2 linked regions of the Thalassoglobus sp. JC818 genome follow. The protein of the gene in region 2 interacts with the protein of the main gene of each other region in a pairwise test. Links are inferred from orthologs where the notes say so. Each region holds a gene or a part of one and is shown on either strand. Other genes may lie near its edges.

What was found. The genes of interacting proteins can lie anywhere in the genome.
Region 1: the proteins of rpe (region 2) and eno interact in binary tests that used the Escherichia coli proteins (3 or more experiments, as listed by UniProt). The link is inferred for Thalassoglobus sp. JC818 from one-to-one orthologs.

The regions. Positions count from the first base shown.
Region 1 is NZ_JBFEFI010000005.1:484,453-488,551, forward strand. What follows is about bases 1-2,885. They hold eno (phosphopyruvate hydratase), read right to left. Parts: upstream 2,137-2,885; coding sequence 865-2,136; downstream 1-864. Other genes in these bases: AB1L42_RS15925 (HisA/HisF-related TIM barrel protein), read right to left, coding at 1-601; AB1L42_RS15935 (hypothetical protein), read left to right, coding at 2,496-2,885. In the rest of the region: more of AB1L42_RS15935, read left to right, coding at 2,886-3,689; AB1L42_RS15940 (alanine racemase), read right to left, coding at 3,799-4,099. UniProt on the Escherichia coli protein: Catalyzes the reversible conversion of 2-phosphoglycerate (2-PG) into phosphoenolpyruvate (PEP). It is essential for the degradation of carbohydrates via glycolysis.
Region 2 is NZ_JBFEFI010000007.1:152,013-157,254, forward strand. What follows is about bases 1,221-4,034. They hold rpe (ribulose-phosphate 3-epimerase), read left to right. Parts: upstream 1,221-2,191; coding sequence 2,192-2,878; downstream 2,879-4,034. Other genes in these bases: gap (type I glyceraldehyde-3-phosphate dehydrogenase), read left to right, coding at 1,221-1,704; AB1L42_RS18560 (histidine phosphatase family protein), read left to right, coding at 2,892-3,476; accD (acetyl-CoA carboxylase, carboxyltransferase subunit beta), read left to right, coding at 3,658-4,034. In the rest of the region: rpmI (50S ribosomal protein L35), read right to left, coding at 123-326; more of gap, read left to right, coding at 685-1,220; more of accD, read left to right, coding at 4,035-4,482; AB1L42_RS18570 (serine/threonine-protein kinase), read left to right, coding at 4,593-5,242. UniProt on the Escherichia coli protein: Catalyzes the reversible epimerization of D-ribulose 5-phosphate to D-xylulose 5-phosphate.

The DNA.
Region 1 (4,099 bases), on a different replicon or contig from region 2:
CCGTCCAGATTTTCGCCTGTGGGTTCCTTTCCAAGATCGATTGGCAAACCCCAAGAGTTTGAAGACCTCCATTCATGCCGACAGCGGCGAGGTCGAGGACAATGTATTTGGTTAGACCGAAGCCTGAAACACGGTCAACAATTTCGAGCGTCGTATTGTTCTCACCGAGAACGCCCATCGGATCGCTGTTCATGAGATCGAGACTGAACCTGAGAGAAGTTGTCGGGATCACCTCGAGGAGTTGTTCAAGAGCCTTCCAGTCGGCGAGGGTTTCAAGAGGAACAATGATCTCTTCGACAGCGAATTGCCTCAGTCGTTCAGCAGTCTGAAGTGAAACGCTTCCGCAGTCGACTGAGATTTGAAACCCGGATTCAACGAGTTCACCAATCGTCTCAAAATCGGGCTGCGCTTCAGCAATCGCATCGAGGTCGGCAACATAAACTCTTGTCAGCCCAAAACGTTCACGAAACGCACGAGCTGTCGCAAGCGGTTCAGAGCCCTCAACCAGACAACTCTGATTCGGTTTGTATTCATCCCGTCGCCCGGCGATTCCGCGAACCACCTGACCGCCCATTAAGTCGAGAACAGGAACGATCTGCATTGAAGCACTCGGGGAATTGTCAGAAAACTCTCGGGCTTTTTACAGGCACGGCTGTACCGTCAAGGTGCCTCAGCGAAACGATGACATCAGCCTCATCATTCAGTCACTCGCTGACGCGTCCACAAGATGAAAAAAGCCCCAGTCGTGTCGATCCACAACCGGGGCAATTTCAACTTGAAGTCTCATTGTCTCCAAATCATCTTCATCGTTCAGTCTGCAGCGAATCGCATTGGCGAATGCCACTGACTTCGAATGAAGAATGTTTAGGAAATGGTTCCGCCGTAGATCGCGTTGCTATCGAGGAGTTCTTCGATTCGCAGCAACTGGTTATACTTGCAGATTCGGTCGGTTCGGCTAGCTGATCCGGTTTTGATCTGCCCTGTTCCGAGAGCGACTGCAAGGTCGGCGATGGTTGTGTCTTCAGTTTCACCGGAGCGGTGACTCATGACAGCGGTGTAACCGTTCTTGTAGGCGAGGTCGACAGCCTGCATGGTTTCGGTCAACGTTCCGATCTGGTTGACTTTCACCAGGATGCTGTTGCCAATCCCTTCTTTGATTCCGCGAGCGAGTCGTTCTGAGTTGGTCACGAAGAGGTCATCACCAACCAGCTGGCATTTGTCGCCAATGCTGTCTGTCAGAATCTTCCAGCCTTCCCAATCGTCTTCGAAGAGGCCGTCTTCGATCGAGCAGATTGGATACTTGTCGACCCAACTGGAAAGAAGTTCGACCATGCCGGCGGAGTCGAGTTCACGACCTTCGACGGTGTAGAGTTTCTTCTTCTCGTCGTAGCACTCGGACGCAGCACAGTCCAATGCGATTTTGACCTGTTCCCCGGGCTTGTACCCTGCTTTCTCAATTGCTGTCAAAACGACTTCGATGGCCTCGTCGCTGTTCGGAAGATCAGGAGCGAATCCACCTTCATCTCCGACAGCGGTGCTCATTCCTTTGTCGTGCAACACTTTCTTCAAGCTGTGAAAAACTTCGGTTCCGCAGCGAAGTGCGTCGCTGAAGGAATCGAACCCGAGTGGCATCACCATGAATTCTTGAAGATCGATTCCGTTGTTCGCGTGGGCTCCACCATTGATGATGTTCATCATGGGAGCAGGCAGGCGGCAAGCACCAGCACCACCAAGGTAGCGGAACAGTGGAAGTCCGCAGGAATTGGCAGCCGCGTGAGCTGTCGCCATGGAACAAGCGAGAATCGCGTTGGCCCCGAGTCGAGCTTTGTTTGGTGTTCCGTCGGCGGCGATCATGGCTTGATCAATCGCTGCCTGATCGAATGCGTCGAGACCGGTCAGCAGGTCGTCCAGCTCTTCGTTGACGTTCTCAACAGCTTTGATGACCCCTTTTCCGAGGTAGACATCTTTGTCACCATCGCGAAGTTCACACGCTTCGTGTGCTCCTGTGCTCGCTCCACTGGGAACAGCAGCTCGACCGACGGCTCCGTCGTCCAGCGTGACCTCAACTTCAACTGTCGGGTTTCCACGACTATCGAGGATTTGTCGTCCATGGACTGCAAGAACGGGAATACTCATGGGGACACCTTTCAACGCTAAGCTTTTCTGAATAAGCACTTGTATCAATAATCGAGCCCCAAACGCAGGCAGCGCAGCGTACAGTTGGTGACACGAGTGCGTGTTGTATCAAACAGACGCGTCGATCTCCATCGTGTCGATTGCCATTCCCCGCTCCGCGAATTCCGCTCGAAAAGCGTCTTTTCCCACATTACCTAAGTTTCATAACCGGAATCATTCTCAAATTTCGCACGAACGGGTGACCAGTACAGCCCAAACATTCGTGTTGAGACGCAGAGATGCCGATGAAGAAATCAGCGGGACGGTGCCAGACACCGATACCTACTGAATTCCTATGCAGCGACGAGGGGGGAACTGCAATGTTTAAGAAGACATTCTTGGCAATCCTGACCGCAACTGGAGTGCTGTCATTCTGCCAGATCAGTCACGCTCAAATGTTCTTCGAAGCGGACTGGGTCTTTATGGATCGCGACAACGATGGAGACGGAAACATCGTCGCTGGACCAGAATCACTCGGTCTTGGAAATAGCGACTACGACTTCTCATCCGGTTACCGACTCATTCTCGGTGGTCAACTGGGATGTGTCGACATCGACTCTTCATGGACTCAACTGGATACCTGGGAATCCAGCGACTCCGGAACTTTCAACGGCGACGTCCTCTTCGACGACACTGCCGGAGGCGGATTCTTCCCTGCTGGTGGCAACTCGCTGAACCGAGCATTGGGTCTCAGTCAGGCCGCCACTCTGGTCGGAGCCGAAATCGACGAAACAGAGTTTCTGAGAGCCACGGATCCGATGGATGCAGGCTATTCACCACGTTGGACATCGTTCTCGGAATCGAACTACTCCGACTTCGAATTGAATATCGGAACCAACCGTGAGTGTCGACGCTGGCGTGCATCCGTGGGTTACCGTCACATTGAACTCGACGAGATGAGCGGAGTGACCTTGGGCGGTTTCTTCGACGCAGTCGATGCTGCTGATGGAACACCTGTTGGCGGACAGCCGAACGATCAGCTTGCTGGTTCATCGCTGGCTGCCGTTGGCTTCGATCCAATCGTGGCGGGTTCACTCGACGGATTCGCAACACCAGCCGGACCTGATTCGATTCTCTATCAAGTACGCGGAGATGCTTCGAACGAACTGGATGGTGCTCAGGCAACATTCGCAGGTCGACTCTTCGACGGCGACTGGGTCACGATCGAAGGCTACGGCAAAGCTGGTATCTTCCACAACAACATGCATGGTAGCGTCGGTGAAACCGTCGTCGCCACCGGAAACGGAAACGCCGCTTACCGTCGTCGACTCTCTGACAGTGAAATCGGGGCTGCCTTCGCTGGAAACCTTGGCTTCACCGCGACTGTCTCTCTGACCGACTACATCAACCTGGTGACCGGTTACGAAGCACTCTTCCTGTCAGGTGTCGCTCTGGGACCAGATCAGATCAACGGTCTCTCGACAAACTTGCTCGGAAATCGCCGCTACAGTGTCGAGAACGATGGATCAGTCATTGCTCACGGTGGTCGTCTCGGACTCGAGATCCTCTGGTAAGCACTGCTTAGAAGCCGTCGCTGCAATCAAGTCGTACTCCCGAAGACTCGCGTGAACAATAGACTCAGCAAGTTCATGCGAGTTCGGGACGACCTTCTCAGAAAGCTGTCTACTGAATCTTTCCTCGACCAACGATTGGCAGGATTCGCTCAACTGAATTGTCCCGCAACCCGTAGAATCGGTCGTAGAGCAGAGTCGTCAAGTCGCTGTAACCGGGGACGACAACTACCTTGTCCCCAATGATCAGATTTCTGGACTCTGGGCCAAGCTCAACCACCGTATGTTCCGCACTGAAGGAGTTGATCGATGCGTCGGTCAACTCCTTTCCGTTTGCCAACTTCGAAATTCGCGGCGGATAGATCTCGGAGTGCATGGACTTACGGCCAATGTCCAGCACCGCTTGCATCAGG
Region 2 (5,242 bases):
AATCACCTGAGTGAAGATCGACTCAAATTGAAACTGTTGCAGCGTCTTGAAAGCCAAGGTTGCTGCGGGCACGGCCAATTTGGGAATCAATGAAGACGTGTCGGAACACGTCAATGACAGTATTACAGGCTGGGTCGCACTGCTTCGACAATCATGCGGGCGTTCGCGCCGTCCACAATTCCCCCGTTACGCAGGTGTCGCTTTCGCTTTCCCGATTTCTTACCGAGAATGTGACCGCGATTTGCGCTGCGATGCTTCGCCTTTTTGCCCGACCCGGTTACTTTGAACCGTTTGGCAATCCCTTTGTGTGTCTTCGCTTTAGGCATAATCTCACCGTGACGTTTTCGCAAAAATCGAAACGAAGAGTTTAGATGAAAACATGTTCAGAATTCCAGTCAACTCGAGAACATTTTTCGAGAAGTTTCTGGGGGCTGTCAATTCGAGTGGAGAAGAGCCGGTGATCAAGACGCAAGTCGCGCAGGTGTAAGTTGATACGTTGCCTCGCTTCTCATTCTTGATATCGGGTTGACAGATGGCATCGAGTAAGTTGAGGGGGCGTTCGGAGGGAGTTACAATTCCACCCAACGACGTGGGAAGGGAAAAGATCCTGGACCCGGACGGTCCCGCAGATCTTTCATGTGAAAGAGAGCGTTCGAAACTGAACTTTGTATTGGAGTCAAAAACGTGGCAGTGAAAGTAGGAATTAACGGGTTTGGTCGAATCGGGCGTATCTCTCTTCGTGCGATGATGGCACGCTCTGACGAATTCGAAGTTGTTGGGATCAACGATCTGAGCGATCCCAAGATGTTGGCAATGCTTCTGAAGTACGACAGTGTTCAAGGTCGTTTCCCCGGAACAGTTGACGTCGAAGGCGACACTCTGATCGTCAACGGTCAAAAAGTCAAAGTCATCGCAGAACGAAATCCTGCTGACCTGCCTTGGGGAGAAATGGGCGTTCAGGTTGCTCTGGAGTCAACCGGAATCTTCACTTCCCGTGCAAAAGACGGAAAACCAGGCTACGACAGCCACCTCGAAGCAGGGGCCAAGAAAGTTGTCATCTCCGCACCTGCGAAAGATGCTCCTGACTTCACTTGCGTCATGGGTGTCAACGACAGCCAGATCAATGCTGAGCACAAGACTGTTTCGAACGCCAGCTGTACAACTAACTGTCTTGCACCTGTCGCGATGGTCCTGAATGAAAAATTCGGACTGGAAAAAGGCTTGATGACAACCTGTCACGCCTATACCAATGATCAACGTGTTTCAGATCAGATTCACAGCGACATCCGTCGTGCCCGTGCAGCAGCGATCAACATTATCCCAACTTCGACTGGTGCAGCGAAAGCTGTCGGTCAAGTGTTGCCAGAATTGAACGGCAAGCTGACCGGAATCTCACTGCGAGTTCCAGTTCCGACCGGAAGTGTCACCGATCTCGTGGCTGTTCTTGGAAAAGACACCACTCCGGAAGAAGTCAACGCAGCTGTCAAAGAAGCAGCAGCTGGCCCGTTGAAAGGCATTCTCGAGTACACCGAAGATCCAATTGTCTCTTCGGACGTGATCGGAAATCCTCACAGCAGCATCTTCGATGCAAGCTGGACACAGGTGATTGGTGGAAACCTCGTCAAAATCCTCAGCTGGTACGACAATGAGTTCGGATACTCAAGCCGCACCGCTGACCTCATCGCGAAACTTGCGTCAATGTAAGTTGTCGATGAGATGAGTTTTTGAGCCATCAGCCGTGACGAAAACCTTTAGTCACGGCTGATGGTGTTTTTGAAGATGTGGGAAGATTTGGGATTTCTGCGGTTTTCAAGGCCACACATCCACCAGAAGCGATGTTTTGACAGGCCTCCAGCAGTTCCTCAGAGAGAAATTTGCTTTCAAAGAGAAATTCGAGACGTCGCCCTAATGATCTATCTCGCGAGGGTCAGGGAATTGACGAGCGAAGTCGCTTTTCGCGGGCAGGAAAATCATTGAAAACGCTCGAATCAGTTTGGACCATCCTGTCGGGGCGAGTCAATCGGCAGTTTTTCGAACAAAACGATCCTGAAGCGTACTCGGAATAACACACTGCTCTGGGATTCCCGGAGTTCAGCCATCCGATTCGGTCGCTGGTGCGATTTGACTAGACGATCCGCCAATCGATGTAGAGAATTCCATTGAATCAAACCGTAGCAGGAATTTGCTCTCTATGACGCGCCAATTGAAAACAAAGTTCCCGGTCGTTGCTCCATCAATGTTGAAATGCGATTTCGGGAATCTGGAGAGTGAAATCTCCCGGCTCGAGGATGCCGGAGCGAGACTTTTTCACTTGGACGTCATGGACGGTCATTTCGTTCCCAATTTGTCCTACGGACCGATGGTGATCGAGCGATTTCGAGATCGCACAGAATTGGTTCTCGATGCTCATCTCATGATTTCCGATCCGGAAAAATACCTCGATGAATACCTGAAAGCTGGGTGCGACTGGATCACAGTACATATTGAAGCGGTTCCGGACCCAAGAGAAATCTTGAATCGGATTCGCGAAGCAGGACGACTGGCCGGGATATCGCTCAATCCCAAGACCCCAGTCTCTGCAATTTCGTCGTTGAAGGGGTTGGTCGACATTGTCCTTGTCATGAGTGTCGAACCAGGTTTCGGCGGGCAGTCCTTCATTCCCGCGTCCGTCGAACGTGTCGCAGAAGTGCGAGAAGTTTTTGGAGAGACCGCGATTGTTTCAATCGATGGAGGGATTGGTCCTCAAACCATTCCATTGGTCGCTCCGCACCAAGTCGATGTCTACGTGGCTGGCAGTTCAATTTTTGATCAGTCGAGCTATGCAGATGCGATTCGCGAGATGACTGAGATTGCTCGGTCGTTCTCGCCTTCCACTTAATTAAAGGATGAACATGGCTATCTTCCTGATTCGGCCGGGCGAAACGGACTACGATGTCCAGGATCGGCTTCAGGGTACTTTGAATTTGCCTCTTACTGAACGTGGAATCAGTCAGGTCGACGCGCTGATTGATCAGGTTCAGGTGGCAGGGATTGACCGGATTTACTGCGGACCCAACGAACCAGCATTGTCGACGGCACGACGTATCAGTCGGCAACTTGATATCCCGCTGAAAGTTCTCGATCAGTTGAGCAACGTTGACCTCGGGCTGTGGCAGGGCCTCTGTCTCGAGGAAATTCGTGCGAAGCAGCCTCGTGTCTTCAAGCAGTGGCGAGAAGCACCCGGCTCGGTCTGCCCACCTCAAGGCGAGGCAGGAGAGTATGCTTGCGAGCGAATTCAGGAAGCCCTGCGCAAGCCTGTGAAAAAGGGTGGCGTGATCGCAATCGTTGCATCTGAGCCGCTTGCTTCGCTCATCGAATGTCAAATCCGAGGCGAATCCCCCGACCTCACGGACTCTTTCGGAAAGCAGCGCCCATCTGCATGCTGCCAGAGAATTGATTCTCCAACTGCTGTGAGCCATAACACTTCGGCGAAGTAGGCTCGACAAGCAAGAGCGATTTCCACAAGATATGCACGTCTTGTCATTCGACCGAATAAATCGATCCGCATTCCCTTCGCTCTCAATCCAGTGTTCTCTTCGATCACTTGCTTGATGACGACAGTGAGATGTTCTGCATATGAGTACTGGCCCCGAAATCGCACGCCCAGCGACGCCGTCTATGAATGATGAATCCGCCACCCCTCGCCGAAAACGTGGTGTTCCCGAGGGACTGTGGCTTCGCTGCCCAAAATGTTCTGCGACGATCTTTCGCAAGCAAGTCGAAAAGAATCTGCGCATGTGCCCGGAGTGCTCGCACCACTTCTACGTTCCGGCGCGAGTTCGGATTCAGCAGCTCTTCGACGATGACAGCTTCGAAGAATGGTACACCGAGCTTCGTTCGGTCGATCCACTCAATTTCCACGATCAGAAACCTTACAAATCTCGCCTCGTCGCTGAGCAAAAGAAGACCGGACTCGACGAAGCATGCGTCGTCGGCAAAGGCTACATGCGTGGTCGACCTGTCGTTTTCGGCCTGACAGATTCCGCGTTCATCATGGGCAGCATGGGATCGGTTGTCGGTGAAAAACTGACTCGCGCCACTGAAGAAGCGACTCGTCAGAAGCTTCCCCTGATCATTGTCAGTGGATCAGGCGGAGGCGCGCGAATGCACGAGGGGATTCTCTCTCTCATGCAAATGGGAAAAGTGTCAGCTGCGCTCGGGCGGTTTCATGATGCTGGAGGACTCTACATCTCCGTCTTGACCGATCCGACCATGGGGGGCGTGGCGGCCAGTTTCGCTTCGCTCGGCGATGTTGTGATCGCAGAACCGGAAGCGTTGATCGGCTTTGCTGGACCACGTGTGGTGAAAGCCACAGTCAGTTCGGAGCTTCCTGAAGGCTTTCAGACGAGTGAGTTTCTGCTGAAGCATGGATTTGTCGACACGATTGTTCCGAGATCAGAACTGCGCAGCGAGATCGTTCGAGTTGTGGACTATTGTACTTGAGATGAGCGAGCGAGGAACTTCCCTGTGACTTCTGAGGCGGGGTCATCGATCGCTGAGATTTGTCGTCCGAAGAATCAGATCAAACCATTTCCTATGATGATCGGAATGCTATGAGTTTTCTCAAGCGGCTCTTCAACAAGAAGGAGAAAGTTCACAAGGTCAACGTTCAGAAAGCCTACCAGCTCCACAATCGGGTTGGTCAGGGAAGTATGTCGAAAGTCTGGAAGGCGACCGATCCAGCGAGTCAAAGTCTGGTCGCTGTCAAAGTGTTGGACAAGGCAAAGCTCGCTCGACTCAATCAGCGATTTCAAGGGATGGCCCGACCGACCGAAGGGCAGATCGCGATTCTTCTCAATCATCCCAACATCGTGAAAACGCTTCTTCACGGGATCACGACCGACGACGAAGAATACCTCGTCATGGAATTCATCGAAGGGGTCAGTCTCAGCTACTTGGTGGAGGTGCAGAACGAGCGGATGCGCGAGAACTGTATCTGGTACGCGATTCAGCTCGGCGAAGCGATGAGTTACCTCCATTCGAACGAATGGATTCATCGCGATCTCTGCCCGCGAAACATCATGGTCACTAATGACGAGTTGGTCAAAGTGATCGACTTCGGGTTGATGGTCCCGAATACGCCCGAGTTTCGAAAACCGGGAAATCGAACCGGAACTGCCAACTACATGGCGCCCGAACTCATCACTCGTCAGCCGACAGACGAGCGAATCGATATCTATTCTTATTCGGTGACCTGTTTCGA